DNA from 2 places in the Brotocaccenecus cirricatena genome. Region 2 is predicted to be linked to the other one. Evidence: riboswitches for the same ligand, from Rfam matches in the RefSeq annotation. Region 2 holds a riboswitch; the other holds the start of a gene.
The links. Region 2 has a riboswitch for cobalamin ahead of LKD37_RS07080 (sirohydrochlorin cobaltochelatase). Riboswitches for the same ligand answer to the same signal wherever they lie in the genome.

Region 1: it holds a riboswitch for cobalamin, as region 2 does, so the genes downstream of both, LKD37_RS12410 (hypothetical protein) here and LKD37_RS07080 (sirohydrochlorin cobaltochelatase) in region 2, are expected to answer to the same signal.

What each region holds. Positions count from the first base shown of each region.
Region 1 covers NZ_JAJEPW010000042.1:18,524-26,991, reverse strand. Annotated here, with positions in the region: gene LKD37_RS12420 (PTS sugar transporter subunit IIC) at 1-635, opposite strand, end outside; gene LKD37_RS12415 (transcription repressor NadR) at 731-1,237, opposite strand; cobalamin riboswitch at 1,362-1,566, shown strand; gene LKD37_RS12410 (hypothetical protein) at 1,946-2,266, shown strand; gene LKD37_RS12405 (cysteine-rich small domain-containing protein) at 2,253-2,561, shown strand; gene spoIIP (stage II sporulation protein P) at 2,610-3,719, opposite strand; gene LKD37_RS12395 (SLOG family protein) at 3,769-4,281, opposite strand; gene LKD37_RS12390 (LURP-one-related/scramblase family protein) at 4,407-4,877, shown strand; gene LKD37_RS12385 (hypothetical protein) at 4,937-5,386, opposite strand; gene hydA (dihydropyrimidinase) at 5,414-6,787, opposite strand; gene LKD37_RS12375 (bifunctional metallophosphatase/5'-nucleotidase) at 7,023-8,468, shown strand, end outside.
Region 2 covers NZ_JAJEPW010000016.1:15,315-23,782, forward strand. Annotated here, with positions in the region: gene LKD37_RS07050 (cobyrinic acid a,c-diamide synthase CobB) at 1-508, opposite strand, end outside; gene cobI (precorrin-2 C(20)-methyltransferase) at 518-1,204, opposite strand; gene LKD37_RS07060 (ABC transporter ATP-binding protein) at 1,216-1,986, opposite strand; gene LKD37_RS07065 (FecCD family ABC transporter permease) at 1,989-2,924, opposite strand; gene LKD37_RS07070 (ABC transporter substrate-binding protein) at 3,033-4,184, opposite strand; gene LKD37_RS07075 (iron transporter) at 4,181-5,017, opposite strand; gene LKD37_RS07080 (sirohydrochlorin cobaltochelatase) at 5,092-6,222, opposite strand; cobalamin riboswitch at 6,423-6,597, opposite strand; gene LKD37_RS07085 (oxidoreductase) at 6,825-7,064, opposite strand; gene LKD37_RS07090 (shikimate dehydrogenase) at 7,088-7,906, opposite strand; gene LKD37_RS07095 (glycosyl hydrolase family 28-related protein) at 7,977-8,468, shown strand, end outside.

The DNA of each region.
Region 1 (8,468 bases), on a different contig from region 2:
AGGGCCGCGCAGATGGCGGCGGAGGAGATGGGCAGGGTCAGGGCCACGCCGATAACCACGGACACGATGATGCCCATGAAGAAGGGCTGCAGCTCCGTGGCCCACATGATGAACCGGCCCACGGCGCTGGCCGCCGCGCCGATGGGGGCGGCGATCAGGGCGGCGATGCCGATGCCGGAGAGCACCGTGACAATGGGCGTTACCAGAATGTCGACCTTCGTCTCCTTGCTGACGGCCTTGCCGATCTCGGCCGCCAGAATCGCCACAAACAGCACCGCCAGAGGCCCTCCGGCCCCGCCCATGAAGTTAGTGGCGAAGCCCACGGGAATCAGGGAATACAGCACCAGGGGAGGGGCCTCCAGCGCCCGGCCGATGGCCACCGCCATGCCCGGCCCCACCATGGCCGAGCACAGGCCGCCGATGGTGTAGGTCACGGCGCCCTCACCCTTACCCAGGGTGACGATGACATCCGTCAGGAATCCGATGTGCAGCTGCTGGCCCAGGGTGTTGAGAATGGTGCCCACCAGCAGGGTGCAGAACAGGCCCTGGGCCATAGCGCCCATGGCGTCGATGAAATACCGCTTGGCCGAGAAAACGATGTTCTTCCGGGCCAGGAACTTGCGAACTGCTTCCATAGCTTTGACCTCGCATATGTAAAAAGAATGTTATACAGGTGTCATGACACCTGTATAACATTCTATCACGTCTTTTTCGTTTGTCAACCGGAACTTTACTCCGCCAGGAAGCCCAGCTCCCGCAGGCGGGCCTTCAGATGCTCATAGGACGCCTCATCGGGGCAGGACAGACTGTGCAGATGGATGCCGTCTGTCAGCTGGGACAGGGGGGCGGCCCCCTCCATGCGGGCCATGAACTGCTCCACGTCCAGGCGGCTGCGCAGGTGCAGCGGGGCGGACAGCTGGCCATAGACCGGGTGGTCCACGATGACGTCCACAACGGTGCAGCCGCAGTCCACCATGGCGTTGAGCTCGTCCCGGGTGCCGGTGCCGTCGTGGCGGCAGGCCACCTGGCGCGGCAGACCCGTCTCCCCGGCGTCGGGGATCACATAGCCCCGGGCGGTGGCGGTGATGGCCTGGCCCGCGGCACGCAGCAGGGCCACATCCCCCACGATGATCTGGCGGCTGACGCCAAGCTCCTTGGCCAGGGCGGTGGCGCTGATGGGCTGATGGGCTTCGTGGAGCCGGGCGCTGATCCGGCTCCGGCGTTGTTCGGCGGTCATGAGGAGGACTCCCTTCGTTTTTTCCTCTATCATACACGATTCCCCGGCCCATGGCAAGTTTTTTTCATGAATTTCGCTGCCCTCTTGACAGATGGGCCGCCGGATGGTACACTATGGACAGAAAAAGAGAATACATTGCGCAAGTGCCTGCGCCGCCGGGTGGGCGGCACGGGAGAATAGTGAATCAGGTGAGAATCCTGAACGGTACCGCCGCTGTATACGGGGAGGCCGCGCACAGGGACGAAAGTCCGTCACTGGGAAACCGGGAAGACCGTGCGCCTGCCGCTGATCCGCCAGTCAGAAGACCTGCTTGCCGCCATGCTGTCCCCGCTGCGCGCCATACGGCGGAGGATAGATTCAATCGCGGGAAACCGGCCGCGCCAATGTCTATTGGCGCGGTTTTTTTGCAAGCCTGAGCGCGGCACTGCCGCAGCTTTCCATGGGGGCGGGCAGGAGCAGCCACTCCCGCCCGCCCCCTTACCTTATGTGAAATTTGCCGGTAAACGCCTGTAGGGGCCGGGTTCTACCCGGCCTGAAAGCGCCGGAATAGCGGGCGGGGCGGAGCCCACGCCCCTACGGGCCCACAACCAGCCTGCGGCTGGCTCGCAATGACACCACAAGAAGATTTCCGATAATTGGCCGCACACACGGGATGGCCGAATCAATATTTCCATCAAGAATCCGTATGATCTATCAGGAGGACGACATATGCTCATCAATTGGTTCCGGGACCAGGACCACCTGGTCTATATCAACGGCGAGACCCAGCTGGCCCAGCTGGAAAAGACCCTGCGCTTCCCAGGCTTGCAGGAGGCGGCGGAGGCCCTGCGGGACAATCCCAACCCGGAGGGCTACACCATCAAGGGGCCCAAGCGCACCTGCGGGCGGCTGTTTGTGCCGGACCTGACCTTCGGCAAGCACATCGAAATGGGGGAGAACGTCTTTTTCTACATGGGCGAGATGGCGGAGTGCTATGTCATCTACTGGCCCGGAAAGCCGGTTACGGAGGTGCACCATGGAGAAATGTGAAGCCCTGTCCACCAAGCCCGAGGAGTGCCGCTACTCCTTCTTCCAGCACACGGCCTGCGAGTTCTTCCCCTGCCATGAGACCGCCCATCCGGAGGACTTCAACTGCCTGTTCTGCTACTGTCCCCTGTACGCCTTAGGGGATCGGTGCGGCGGCAATTTCCGGTATATCGGCGACGGCATCAAGGATTGCAGCGGCTGTCTGTTGCCCCATGGCCGGAAAAGCTACGGCTACGTCACCGGCAAGTTCGGCGAGATCGCGGAGCTGGCCAAAAAGAACCGCCATACGGAGGAATAATAAATACCGTCTGTAGTTTTCTCAAAAAAAACTACAGACGGTATTTTCTTATCGCCCCAGGATGGTCTCGGCGAAGCCTTTGGCAAACAGCCGGGCGGCCCGCAGGGCCTCATCCAGCGAATTCCCGGCGGCCCCTACCTCCACCAGCAGGCTGCCCGGGGCGGCAAACTGGTTATAGCGGTAGTTCAGCAGGGTGATGGGCCGCATTAGGGTGGGGGACCGGCTTTCCAGCTTCTCCTGAACGGCGATGGCCAGGCGCAGATTGTCCTGCCAGCCGTCGTGGGCCACGCCCATGATCAGGCTCACCTGGGCGGCGGCGGGGTCCTCCGCCGTCACCAGCTTATACTGGGTGCCGTTGGCGTCCTGCACCGCGTCCCGGTGCAGGTCCAGCACATAGACGATGGAGGGGTACTTGGCTAGGTAGCTCTGGATAGACGCCAGACTGTTTTCATAGGCGTCGTTGTACGACTCCCCGTCGTGGAGGGTGCGGTCGTGGACCACGGAGATGCCGTAGGACGACAGCTCCGCCGCCAGCTCGTCCCCCACCCGGACCATGTTGCAGGAGCGGTCCGCCGTGCGGAAGGTGCCGGAGGGGACGTACTCCTGCCCCGGGGGCATGGTATAGGACTCGCTGGCGTGGCTGTGGACGATAAGGACCTGGGGCCCCTGCTGGGGACAGGCCGCGAACTGCCGGTCCCCCAGCACCGCCGGGTCCAGGGTCCGGCTGGACTTGTTTTTGATGTACACCCCGTTGATGATGCTGTAGCCGTCGGTGGAGCGGGGGTCCACCGTCTGGGCCGGGACGCCGTTGTCCGCCCCGGGCTGGGGGGCCGGGTCCTCCGACGGAGCGGGGGCGGGGTTTTCCGGTTCCGGTTCCGGGTCCGGCTGGGGGACGTCGTCCTCCTGCACCGCCAGGGACCGGCCCGCCAGCAGCACCGGCGACTGGCCCAGGGCCAGCACCGTGGCGGCGGACAGTCCGTCCAGCCCCAGAAGGTCCCCCAGCTCCCACCGCAGCAGTCCCCGGGACAGATGGGGGCGGCGGGACACGGACTGCCACAGGGCGGCGGCGCTGTCCGCCCCGGCTCCGGCCAGCACCGTTCCCAGGGCTGCCGCCGCCAGCAAGAGCGCCAGCCCCCGCCGTAAAATTGCCTGTTTCAAAGCGTTCACCTCTTTGAGACAAGCCTATGCGGCGGGGGACGGGATTATGTCACGGTTCCATCACCGGGGGGATATCCACGATCTGCAGGCCCCGGCGCATGGCGTATTCCATGGTGCGGCGGGTGCCGCCGGGCTGGCCGTTGTGGACCGCCAGCAGCAGGGCGGCATGGTCCACCATATAGCGGTTGCGCCGCTGCATGCAGCCGGGACTGTAGGACGACTGCACCAGGGTCTCGTAGTCGCAGGCCGCCACCAGGCGGCGGTAGCGCTCCTGCTGGGTCCGGGGCCAGCCGTCGGCCTGGGTGGGGCAGGGGATGGCCGCCTCCACGCTGACGTCCCCGTGCCGCTGCCGCAGGGCCAGGGCCAGCTCACAGAAATACAGGTCGCAGCCCTGGGCCATACCGCAGATGAAGTGCCGGTATCCCGCCTCATAGGCGGCGTCCAGCGCGTCCCGAAGCCGGACCTTCAGGGCCCGGCACCGGGGATCGTCTTCGTTTTCCCCCCAGGGGAGCTTGGCCGGACGGTGGCCGGAAAAGCAGCAGCTGACAGGCCGTGCGCGCATGGCATCGCCCTCCCTTCAAAGATACTTCTATCATTATAGAACATACTTTCTATTTTGTAAAGAAGAATTTCTCTTGCGCGCCGGGTGCAAATCCGGTATACTGAGGGAAAAGGGAGGTGCATCCGATGAAGCTGTATTTCAAGCAGCGGTTTTTCTCGTGGTTTGACAGCTACGACATCTATTATGAGGACGGCAGCGTGGCCTATACCGTGGAGGGAAAGCTGGCCTGGGGTCATTGCCTGCACATTCTGGACCCCTATGGGGAGCACATTGCCACAGTGAAGCAGCAGGTGCTGACGTTTCTGCCGAAATTCGACCTGTATGTGGGGGAGCGGTGCATCGGCACCATCCGCAAGGAGTTCACGTTTTTCCACCCGTCCTTTACCATGGATTTCTGCGGCTGGACGGTGGAGGGCAGCTTCATGGAGTGGGACTATACCATCCAGGACGGGCCCCGGACGGTGGCTTCTATCAGCAAGGAGCTGTTTAACTGGACGGACACCTATACCATCGACGTGGCGGACCCGGGGGACGCCCTGTATGCCCTGATGGTGGTGCTGGCCATCGACGCGGAGAAGTGCTCACGGAGCGATTGATACGGAATAAAAAAAGTGCCCCCGGCGGGGGCACTTTTTTTGTTCATGGAAACGGGCTGTCAGGGGTTTTCCCGGCTGTCGGCGGCGGACACATTTTCGGCCACCCGGCTGGCGGCCTTGGCGTCCTCCTGGCCGGCGGCATAGGCCCGGGTCCTAGCATCCTCCAGTTCCTTCTGCCGGGTCTTTTCGTCCCGCTCTGCCTGGCGGGCGGACCGGCGGGCCGACACGCTGCGGCGGATGGCCTTGATGACCTGCCACGCCGTCAGCAGCACCACCGCCGCCAGGCCGATCCATCCGGCGGTGCGGATGTGCCAGAAATCCCGGATGGTGAAGGCGTCGTTGTACATGCCCAGATAGTACAGGGCCACGCCGCCCACGATGCACAGAAGCCCCAGCACCAGGTCCAGCACCGCCCGGACCCGATGGGCCCCCCGGCGCACAAAGAAACACACGATCAGCGCCAGGGCGCACCAGAACAGCGCCGGGGACTGACAATACAGAACGCTCATACGGCTGCCTTCTTTCTCATTTCCCGGTTACAGGCTGCACTTGCCCCGGGGGATATATTTGCCGTCAGGCCCGGCCAGAACGAAGCCGTCCTCCACCGCCAGACGGCCCCGCAGCCACACCTGGTGGATGCCGCCCCGGATGGCGAAGCCCTCATAGGGGGAATAACCGGCCAGGCTGGCCATATCCTCCGCCCGGAGCACATGGTCCGCCTGGGGATCGTATACCACGATGTCCGCGTCGGCCCCGTCCTGGAGCACGCCCTTCCGGGGGAACATCCCGTAGAGCTTGGCGGGGTTTTCCGCCAGCACCCGGCACATGGTGGCCAGGCTGATCTTCCGGGTGGTAACGCCGTAGGTATACAGCAGCTCGCCCCGGTTCTCCACCCCCGGCAGACCGCCGGGAATCTTGGTGAAGTTCCCCCGTCCGGCGTCCTTCTGCTCCAGGGTGAAGCTGCAGTGGTCCGTGGACACGGTCTGGATTTCTCCCTTGCGCAGGGCCGTCCAAAGGGCCTGCTGGTCCCGCTCCTTCCGGATGGGCGGGGCGCAGACATACCGGGCGGCCCGGGAATAGTCGGGGTCGTCATACACGCTGTCCTCCAGCACCAGATACTGGGGGCAGGTCTCCACATACACCCGCTGGCCCCGTTTGCGGGCGGCCTCCACCTCCCGCAGGGCGGCGGCGTTGGTCAGGTGGACGATGACCACCGGGATATCCACCGCCTGGGCGATGCGCAGGAGCCGGGACACGGCCTCGGCCTCCAGAAAGTCCGGACGGGTCCGGGGATGGGAGCCGACACCCATCTGGCCCGCCGCCTTCTTTTCGGCGATCAGCGCGTCGATGACGCCGCTGTTTTCGCAGTGCACGCCGCAGATGCCGCCCTTTTCCTTCAGCTTCTTCAGGGCGTGATACATGGCCTCGTCGCCGATCATCATGGCGGGATAGGTCATATACATCTTGAAGGAGGAGATACCGGCGGCGTACATATCGTCGATCTCCGCCTCGATGCCGGGATTCCAGTCGTCGATGGTCATATGGAAGCCGTAGTCACAGCAGCAATTGCCGTCGGCCTTCTTGTGCCACAGCTCCAGTCCCTGATGCAGGGTCTCTCCCTTATTCGGGCAGGCAAAATCCACCACCGTGGTGGTGCCGCCCCGCAGCGCCGACCGGCTGCCGGAGAAGAAATCGTCCGCCGTTGTGGTGCTGCACACGTCCAGGTCGAAATGGGTATGGGCGTCGATGAAGCCCGGCAGCAGCAGCTGCCCCTCCACGTCGATGACCGTGGCCTCCGGCGCGGAGATGCTGCGGGCCACCCGGAGGATCTTCTCGTCCTCCACCAGCACGTCCGCCCGGCGGGTGCCCCGTCCGGACACCACTGTGCCCCCGCGAAACAGATATTTCATGGAAAATGCCCTCCTTTTCCGGGTTGATTGCATGATTCTTTATTATATCATGAAATGCGCAAAAATCCATCCCATTTTCCCGGGTTTATACCCACGCAATTTCAACAAAATGAGAATGAAATTTTTGTATACCTTGCAGAAGGAAAAAGAATTTCTTTTTTCGGAGAAATCATGTATGATAAAGGTACAACAGAACGCGCACCGCGCTCTGAAAATTGAAGGAGGAAAGAATACCATGCGGAAATTCTTAGCGACTCTGCTGGCGCTGGTCATGACGCTGGCGCTGATGGTCCCGGCTTCCTGGGGCGAGAACAAGGAGACGTATCAGCTCCCTGACTCCCTGGCGGGCAAGACCGTCATCCTGCACACCAACGACGTCCACGGCGCCATCGACAAGTACGCCAAGGTGGCTGCTCTGCGGGACGAGTGCTACGACAAGGGCGCTCACCAGGTGATCCTGCTGGACGCCGGTGACTACAGCCAGGGCTCTCCCTACGTCAGCCTCAGCAAGGGCGCAACCGCCCTGGACATGATGGCCCTGGTGGGCTATGACGTCATCACCCTGGGCAACCACGAGTTTGACTATGGCTTCCCCCAGCTGATGGAGAACCTGAAAAAGCACCAGGGCGATTTCATGGTCGCCTGCAACAACCTGGTGGACGACGAGGGCGATCTGATCTTCGCCCCCGGCGGCACCGCTCCCATCTATGCCGACGACAGCTATGAGACCGAGCTGTTCCGCATCGCCATTGTGGGCATGGCCACCCCCGAGACCCAGACCAAGGCCAACCCCGCCCTGATGAAGGGTCTGAGCTTCATCGGCGGCAAGGATCTGTACAAGATCACCCAGGAGGACGTGGACATGGCCCGCAGCGAGGGGAATGCCGATATCGTCATCGCTCTGGGCCACCTGGGCGTGGATAAGTCCTCCGAGCCCAACTGCTCCTACAATGTGATGCAGAACGTCAAGGGCATCGACCTGTTCATCGACGGCCACTCCCACACGGTGATGACCGCCAGCAAGGACAACAACATGGTCCAGTCCACCGGCACGGGCCTTGCCTATGTGGGCGCCATCGTCATTGACAACGCCACCAAGAGCATCGAGAGCAACGGCCTCATCGACCTGTCCGCCTACACCAAGGAGGACGCCACCGTGAAGGCTGCCGCCGACAAGATCATCAGCGACATCAACGCCGAGTACGGCAAGGTTTTTGCCAGAACCGACGTGGAGCTCAACGGCGCCAAGGAGCCCGGCAACCGCACCCAGGAGACCAACCTGGGCGACCTGATCACCGACTCCATGCTGTGGGCCATCCGCAAGGACGCTGAGCTCACCGTTCCCGCCGAGAACGTGGTGGCCATCACCAACGGCGGCGGCATCCGGGCCTGGATCCACAAGGGCGACATCTCCAAGCTGGACGTGAACACCGTGCTGCCCTTCGGCAATACCGTGGCTGTGGTGTATGTCACCGGCGCCGAGCTGCTGGAGGCCCTGGAGGCTTCTACCTTTGCCCTGCCCGACTCCCTGGGCGGCTTCCCCCAGATCGCCGGCATGAACATCTCCATTGACGCCACCAAGAAATACGATCCGCAGACCACTCCCTATCCCAGCGGCAGCGGTAAGGCCACCTACTATGGTCCCGCTTCCATCAACCGCGTCACCATCAACAGCGTCAAC
Region 2 (8,468 bases):
TTTCCAGCTCCCGCGCCAGCGCACCGTAGCTCATGGCACTGCACCCGTTGAGAATGACGCCCTGCACGTTGTTGTCCGGCGCGAAGTCCAGAAAGCCCTGCACCGCCGCCACAACGGACAACGCCGCCCCCCGTGCGTTGACCACCAGCACCACGGGGCTTTCCGTTTCCCGCGCCGTCTCATAGGTGCTGGCGCGGGTGGATGTCAGCCCCAGCCCGTCATAGTATCCCATGACGCCCTCAATGACCGTCACATCGCACTCCTCACCATTGTGCGCCAGCAGATAGCGCATGGTGTCGGGGTCAAAAAAGAACGGGTCGAGGTTAGAGCTTTTCGCGCCGATGACCCGGCTGTGGAACATGGGGTCAATGTAATCCGGGCCGCATTTTGCCGCGCCTACCCGCAGGCCCCGCGCTACCAGCGCCTGCAAAACGGCGCAGGTGACGGTGGTTTTGCCGCAGCCGCTGTTGGTACCGGCCAGTACCAAGCGGGGGACTTTTTGCTCCATAGCGACCTCTCAATCCGCCACGATGGTGGCAAAATAGCTGATCTCCTCCGGCAGCTGCCGCAGGTCGGTGTAGACCTGCTCCGTTTCCAGTCCGCAGTCCGCCACCATACCGGCGTTTGCCGCCATACCGCGGCGCTCCAGCGCCGCCGCCGTCTCGTGGATGGCCTTGCCGGACTTCATGATGACCTTCGTTCCCGGCAGCGCCAGCGCACTGTCCAGATCGGCGCTGCCCGGCAGGATGTGGAGGGGCTCATCCATGCGGGTGAGGCTGCGCCCCAGCCGCGCCGCCACGGCGCAGAAGCTGGTGACGCCGGAACACATCACCGTTTTAAACCCGTCAGAGCGGATGCGCTCCAGAATATAGTAGGCCGTGGCGTACACGGACACGTCGCCCAGATTGACCATGGCCACGTCCTGCCCGGCCGCCAGCGCCGTTTCGATGGCGGCAGCCGCCGTGCGGTAGCTGTCCTCCCGTACCGCCGCGTCACGCGCCATGGTGAAATCCAACGGCAATATGGTCTTGCCCTGCATATCCACAGCACCGGCGGCGATGTCCAGCGCCAGCATCCGCCCGGACTTCATCCGGGGAGCGGCCACCACGTCGCAGTCCGTCAAGACCCGGCACGCCTGCCGGGTCAGCAGCTCCGGGTCGCCGGGACCCACGCTGACGGCGTAAAAAACACCTTGTTTTTCCATGATAGCACTCCTTACGGCACAAATTCCAGGCTGTCGAAGCAGGGGTCGTACTTCCCGTGCTCCATCCGGTACAGCTTTGCGATATACTCGCGGGTGAAAATCTCCTCCGGGGTGCCGATGCGGTCGATGCGGTCGCCCGCCACGCACACCACCGTGTCGGAAATGCGCTCCGCCAGCTCCAGCTCGTGGAGGGACAGCAGCACCGCCAGATCGTTCTCCCGCACCATGCGCTTGAGCACCGTCAAAAGCTCCAGCTTGTAGCGAATATCCAGAAAGCTGGTGGGCTCGTCCAGCACGATGATCTCCGGTTCCTGACACAGCGCCCGGGCCAACAGAATGCGCTGGCGCTGTCCGTCACTGATAGCGGAGAAGGGGCGGTCAGCAAACTCCATGCCGCCTACCTGCTCCAGCGAGCGCTCCACGATGGCCTGATCCTCCGGCTGCAAAATGCCCAGCCGCCCGGTATAGGGGTAGCGGCCGCTGCTCACCACGTCCCGGCAGGTCATCAGCTCCGGCTCCATGCGGGCCGTCATCAAAATGGCCATGCGCCGGGCGATCTCATTGCGGCTGCGCTCCTCCATGGCCTTGCCGTCCAGAAACACTGTGCCGGACACCTTGGAGAGCTGGCCGATAATGGTTTTTAAGATGGTGGATTTTCCCGACCCGTTGGGGCCGATGAGCGTCACGATCTTGCCCCGCTGCACATGGAGGGCGACATCTTCAATCAGCGGCTTGCCGTGGTAGCCCACGGCAAGCGCCTTGGTTTCCAGATATGCTGCCATACTCACGCCGCCTTTCTGTGGATCATCATGTAGATGACGATGGGTGCGCCGAATACCGCCGTGACGGAGCTGATGCTCACCTCTGTGGGGGCAAAGGCGGTGCGGGCGATGAGGTCGCAGAACAGGCAGAACACGCCGCCGCCCAGGAAGCAGGCTGGGATCATACACAGCGGCTCCGCCGATTTGAACAGGGACTTCATCAGGTGCGGCACTGCGATGCCAACAAAGGAGATGGGGCCGGCAAAGGCCGTGACGCAGGCGGACAGCACACTGGACAACAGGATCAGCGCCGTCCGGAAGGCCCGCAGGGGGACGCCCATATTCTGGGCATAGACCTCGCCCAACTGGTACGCCCGGATGGGCTTGGAAAGCAGGAAGGTCAGCAGCAGCGTGATGCCGCAGACAACGGCCATAGTCTTTACGTTGTCCCAGCTCATGCCGGAGAAGGAGCCGAGAGACCAGTTGTGCAGATTCACGATGCTGGAATCGTCGGCAAAGGTCACGAGAAAATCCGTCAGTGCCGAGCAGATATAGCCGATCATCACGCCGCAGACCACCAGCAGGCTCATGCGCTTGACCCGCTGGGAGATCAGCAGCACGAAGCCCATGGATACCATGGCTCCCACGAAGGCCGCTGCGATGAGAATGGCGGAGGAGGTGGTCTTGCCACGGCTCAGCAGCACCAGCATGGCCACGCACACCGTCATCTTTGCGCCGGAGGAGATGCCCAGCACGAAGGGGCCTGCGATGGGGTTGTGGAAGAAGGTTTGCAGCAGATAGCCGGACAGGGACAGCGCCCCGCCCAGGATCAGCGCCGACAGGAGCCGGGGCAGACGGATCTTTACGATGATCTGGCTCTGGGTAAAGCCAACATCGCCCCCCCAGCAGGATCCGCCATATCTCAGACGCGGAAAGAGAAACGCTTCCCGCGAAGATATTCCAAATCAAAAATGTGAATAAAAGCAGGAGGAGCAGCAAGAAGCCTCCCCAGATGCGAAGTGTTCGGTTTCTCTTCATGCCGCTCCTCCTTATGATGTAAAAAATGCTCACTTCATCCGTGTCAGAAAGTGAAAAGCCGTATCCGGCGCGTCGTTCAACGCATGGTTCACGTCCAGAATGAGATCGCTCAGCTCCAGCGACTCCTGATAGAAGTTTTTGGTCAGGCACCACACATTACCGCTCTTGACGGCCTTGAAGTCGGCCATCAGTGGATCCAGTGCCACCAATTCGTCCAGCGTGTGCAGCTCGCCATCGATGATGCTGTTGTAGATCAGCACATCGGCGTCCACTGCACCGTGGTAGAAGGATTCCATCTGAATGTTGACGGTGGACTGGGCGTTGTCCTCCGCCGATTCATCGAAGGAGACATAGTCTCCGCCTGCGATGGCAACGCACTTCGCCACATAGTCCGTGGACTTGCGGACGTTTACAGCGCCGCTGCTGGTGATGTAGAAAAACGCCACAGTCTTGCCGGTGGGCTGCTGCTCCAGTACGTCCGCCACGCTGTCCATCTTCTCATTAAACAGCGCCTCGGCCTCGTCCTCCTTGTCCAGCAGCGCCGCGTACAGCTTGATCCACTCCATCCGGCCCATGGGCTGGGTCTCGTAGCTGGATGTCTCCACCAGCACAGGGATGCCCAGCCGCTCCAGTTGCTCCAGCACCGCCGGAGAGTGATAGATCATGGTGTTTTCCACCGCCAGATCGCAACCCTGTGACAAGATCAGCTCATAATCCGGCTCGGAGTACTTGCCGGCGTATACCAGCGCTCCGCTGTCCATGGCGTCCTTGGCACGTTGGATATACCAGTCCGACTGCTTTTTGCCGCTGAGGGTGATGCACCCGACGGCGTCCAGCTTGTCGAAGTAGTCCATGGCGGCGGCCGCCACCAGATAGATCTGATCCAGCGGCTGGTGCAAAACGGTGACGCCGGCGGGTACGCCCTCCGGTACCGCCGCGCCCTCCGCTACCAGCAGGTACACCCGGTCGTTGTTGATGGTAATGCGCTTGTAGCTCTCTCCGGCATACTCTACGGTAAACTGCTGGGCATAGCGCAGGGGCATGGTACGGTCAAAGACCAACTCATCCCACGATACGGAGACAGTTTGTCCATCGGTTTTGGCAGGGGCGTCTGCCGTGCCGCAGCCACAGAGGGACAGCATCAGCAGCAGCGCCAGTACCGCGGCGGTCAGCCGTTTCACTGGGCTGCCTCCACCACCGTGGTGGAATCAAAGGTCAGGGTGTACTCGATCTCGTGGGGGGTGCTCATAGCGGTGGTGTCGCCGATCACCGTCAGCGGGGTATCCAGCGCCCGCACGGGGATCTCGAAGGTGGAGCCGCCCTCGGTGGTGAGAACGTCATAGCGCTGGCCGTCCACCAGCATATAGTCGTACTTCTGGCTGCTCCACACGATGGTGGCGGTGGCAGCGCCGTTCTCCACCTTCAGGGTGCAGGGGGTCAGCACATGGGACTTACCGGAGCCGCCCTCAAAGCCCACCTCAATGGTGTAAGTGCCGTCCGCCAATGCGATGGCGGCAGCGTCATCGCCGTCATCCTCCTTCAGAACAGGGTTGGAGACGGAAACCTTGTGGTCATACCACACGCCCTTCTTGCCGATGAGGGCCACGTCGAACTCCGTGTCCAGTGCGGGCACGGGGATATCAAAGCCGTTGACCGTCTCGGTCAGGCCATCGGGATAGGTGACGGTATCCTTGGTGGGCTGCAGCAGCACGGCGCCGTCCTTCTGTGCGTCCTCCTTCAAACCGGGGAACAGATTCACGATGCTGGTGGAGGCGAGACTGACGTGAATGGTCATCTGGCCGTCCTTCACGGTCAGCACGCCCTTGCCGTCGCAGGTCTCGTTGGCGTGGAACATACTGCTGTCGGTGTTGAAATCCGCGGTGTAGGTGCCGTCCGCCAGCGCGGGCTCGGCGACATCGCCGCCATTGTTGTCATCTGTTTTCTGCTGTCCGCAGCCCGTCAGCAGCGATGCCGTCATCAGCAGTGCCAGCAGACAGGAAAGAAACTTCTTCATTTTTATGTGTCCTCCTTGCTCTGAAAAAGGCTCCGAGGCGATAATATACCGCCCCGGAGCCCGTTCAGTCCTTGTTACGCGATAGCGTCGATAGCCGCCTTGGTGTGGGCGACATACAGCGCGTGGATGGCATCGATACGGCCCAGGCCGGAGATCTGGCAGTTCACGGTGAGACCGGCGGCCTCAAACATGGTCTTCCAGGAATCCTCGTCCGCACCGGCCATGTCGTTGTTGGCGTGGTCGCCCGCCACGACCATCAGGGGACGTAGCACCACGGTGGTGTAACCGGCTTCCTTGACAGCTGCGATCACGGCCTCGCAGGAGGTATTCTCAGGCTCGCCCTCCACGGTGCCGATGAACACGTTCTCATAGCCCAGCTTGTCCATCTGGGTGGCCATCTGGCTGTAAGTGACCTTCGCCACATGCGCCGTACCGTGACCCATCAGCACATAAGCCACACCGGCCTCCTTGGCGGCGGCGGTGGACTCGTAACCGCTCTCGCTCAGAGCAGCGGCGACGACGGCCTTGGCAACGGCTTCCTTATCGGTGTTGATGACGGTGGCGTCGCTTCCCACCTCACCCAGCATGGGCTCGGCGATCTCAACGGACTCGAACTTGTCACGAACCTTGTCAATGGCGGCGCACATCTCGTCGTACTCAGCACCGTGCATCAGATGGGTGGGCTGCACCACCAGCTGCTTCACGCCGTTGGCGACAGCGCGCTCCAGAGCCTGCTCCATGTTGTCGATCTTCTCGCCGTCACGGGCCTGGATGTGGTTGATGATGATCTGAGCGGTGAAGGCGCGGCGCACGGACCAATCGGGGTTGGCCGCCTGCAGGGCGTCCTCAATGCTCTTGATGTCGGCTACGCGGCTGTCGTTGAAGGAGGTGCCGAAGGACACCACCAGCAGCTCCTTCTCGCCGATCTCGTCCTGGTTGCGGGGATCGTCCTTGGACGCGTCACCGGTGTCCAGACCGAAATAGTCGGGGCTGGCTTCCTCACCCTCCACCAGTGCCTTCTGGGCGTCGGTCAGGGCATCCCAAGCGGCCTTGGCGGCCTCGCACTGGGCATCGGTCTCCTCGGTGCGCTCCTGCACGTAGATGGCATCGATGAGGGCGGCGACCTTATCGGCGGCGGCCTTGTCGGTCTTCTCGGTGTTCACGTCGTTGTTGTCCTTGTTGCCGCAGGCGGTCAGCATGCTCATCAGCATCACAGCCGCCATCAGAAAGGCAAGTGCTTTCTTCATGGTTGATCTACCTCTTTCCAAATATTTGTTCTGAAAGAAATATAAAAGCGGCTGTGTTTCACACAGCCGCCCTCAGAGCTTCTTACTACATATACATCCGTGCGGCGCTCCGCGACGGATCATAAGTTTGTAGGAAAACCAACCCGTTGGCAACAGGTTTGAGATTCCACACAGAGGCAGGTCTCCTGACTTCGTTCGTCACGGCATTGCCCTTCCCAGTTTCCCAGTGGATTGCAAGGCCGCTCCCGTACACAGTGACTGCATCGCTCCGGATTCCCACCGGATTCCCTTCTCATCTGCTTTTGAGCAGATACCTCTGTGCTACAACTTTATATTTTTCCAGACAGTGGGATTATATCACATTTTGTCGAATTGTCAATCCGTTCTGATGGTGGGGCTATCTAAAATATTTGAGGTTTTTCTGCGTTGAATTGTGACATTTTCGTAAACGCTGCCTTCTTCCATTACTCACGGAACTTTATGACTTCTTGAATACTTCCCGAAAAAGAAAAGCCGCCGTCGTTTGACAGCAGCCTTTCCGATAGCTTGTTATGCGTAAATCAGATCGCTTGAAATAATCTCCAGAAGTTACCGCCCAGCTCGCTGTCCTTCTCCACCGTGGACTCGATGGTGATCAGGCCGAAGCCGCCCTTGGCCCGGGCCTGGTAATAGGAGAGGGAGCGCTCACTGAGGGAGCCGTCGGTGTTGGCCAGATCGTTGCCCATGGGGGGCACCACAAAGCGGTTGGGAACCGTCACCGTGCCGATCTGCACGGGGGAAAACATGTTGGGGAATTTCATCGTCGCACCTCACTTTCTCGTTGTCAGGAGAGGAACTTCTCCAGGACCTCCTGGGCGGGCATATCCTTGCCGGTGAATAGCCTGAAGGCGGCCACGCCCTGCCACAGCAGCATGCCGATGCCGCCCACGGCGGCCTGGCAGCCTGCGGCCCTGGCTTCCCGGATCATCCGGGTCTCCCGGGGGTTATACACCGTGTCCGCCACCACCAGATCGGCGCGGAACAGGGCGGGATCGACCAACGTCTCGCCGTCCAGGGGCTTCATGCCCACACGGGTGGCGTTTACCAGGATGTCGCAGTGCTGCACCGCATCGGCCAGGGCCGCGCCGTCCTCCAGCGGGGTGATGGATGCCTTGCAGCCGGGCATGGTCTGGGCCAGCTTCTCCACGGTGTGCCGTCCGTTGGCGAAAAATTCGTCATCACGGTTGAAGATGGCGATCTCCGCCGCGCCGTCCAAAGCGGCCTGCACACAGATGGCGGTAGCCGCGCCGCCTGCGTCCAGCACCACCAGACGCTTGCCCCGGACCTCCACGCCGTTTTCGTGGAGATTGCGGACAAAGCCGATGCCGTCGGTGTTGTGACCGGTGAGTCTGCCGTCCTGGCTGACGGTAACGGTGTTGCAGGCGCCGATGAGTCTGGCGGCGGGGGGCAGCTCGTCCACCAGCCCCGCCACGGCGGTCTTGCAGGGCATGGTGACGTTGAAGCCGCCGACGCCCAGGGTTTTCAGCGCAGCCAGGCCCTGCTCCACCTGCTCCAGGGGAATGTCAAAGGCCAGATAGGCGGCGTCCTCGCCGGTGCGGGCGAAGCTGTAGCATCGCAGGGCCATGCTGTCAACTGTCAGCAAAAACGGAGACGGCAACAGCGGGGGCAACTTTTACGCCGCGTGCGGGCGTATCCGAAGGGAGATGATGCAAATGCCTGAAATCAAGATCAAAATTCGGGACAAGCGGGCCGGAGGCACAGGGACCGTGATCTGCGGCAACAGCGACTACACGGTGGTGTGGGCCCTGGACAACGAGTGGACCCCCTATGGCACCAAAACCATGCGGGTAAACCTGGCGGACGGGAGCTATCAGGACGTGGTATTCACCGGTAGTACGGCGGCCCTGCCGGTGCTCAGCACGTCGGGGCGGGCGTCCGTGGGCCTGTACGCCGGGGACCTGCACACCAGCCGGGCGGCGGCCCTGCCGGTGCTGCCGTCTGTCACCACCCCCGGCGGCGCTCCGGCAGACCCGGCGGAGGATGTGTACGATCAGCTCACGGAAAAGCTCAATCGGCTGATTGCGGTGCAGCCGGAGAGCGTCGCCCAGGCGGTGGCGGATTATCTGACGGAGCACCCGGCGGTCTCGTCCATGCGGGTGGAGGGCGGATACATCCAGTTTTCCGGCGATGGGAAAAACTGGGAC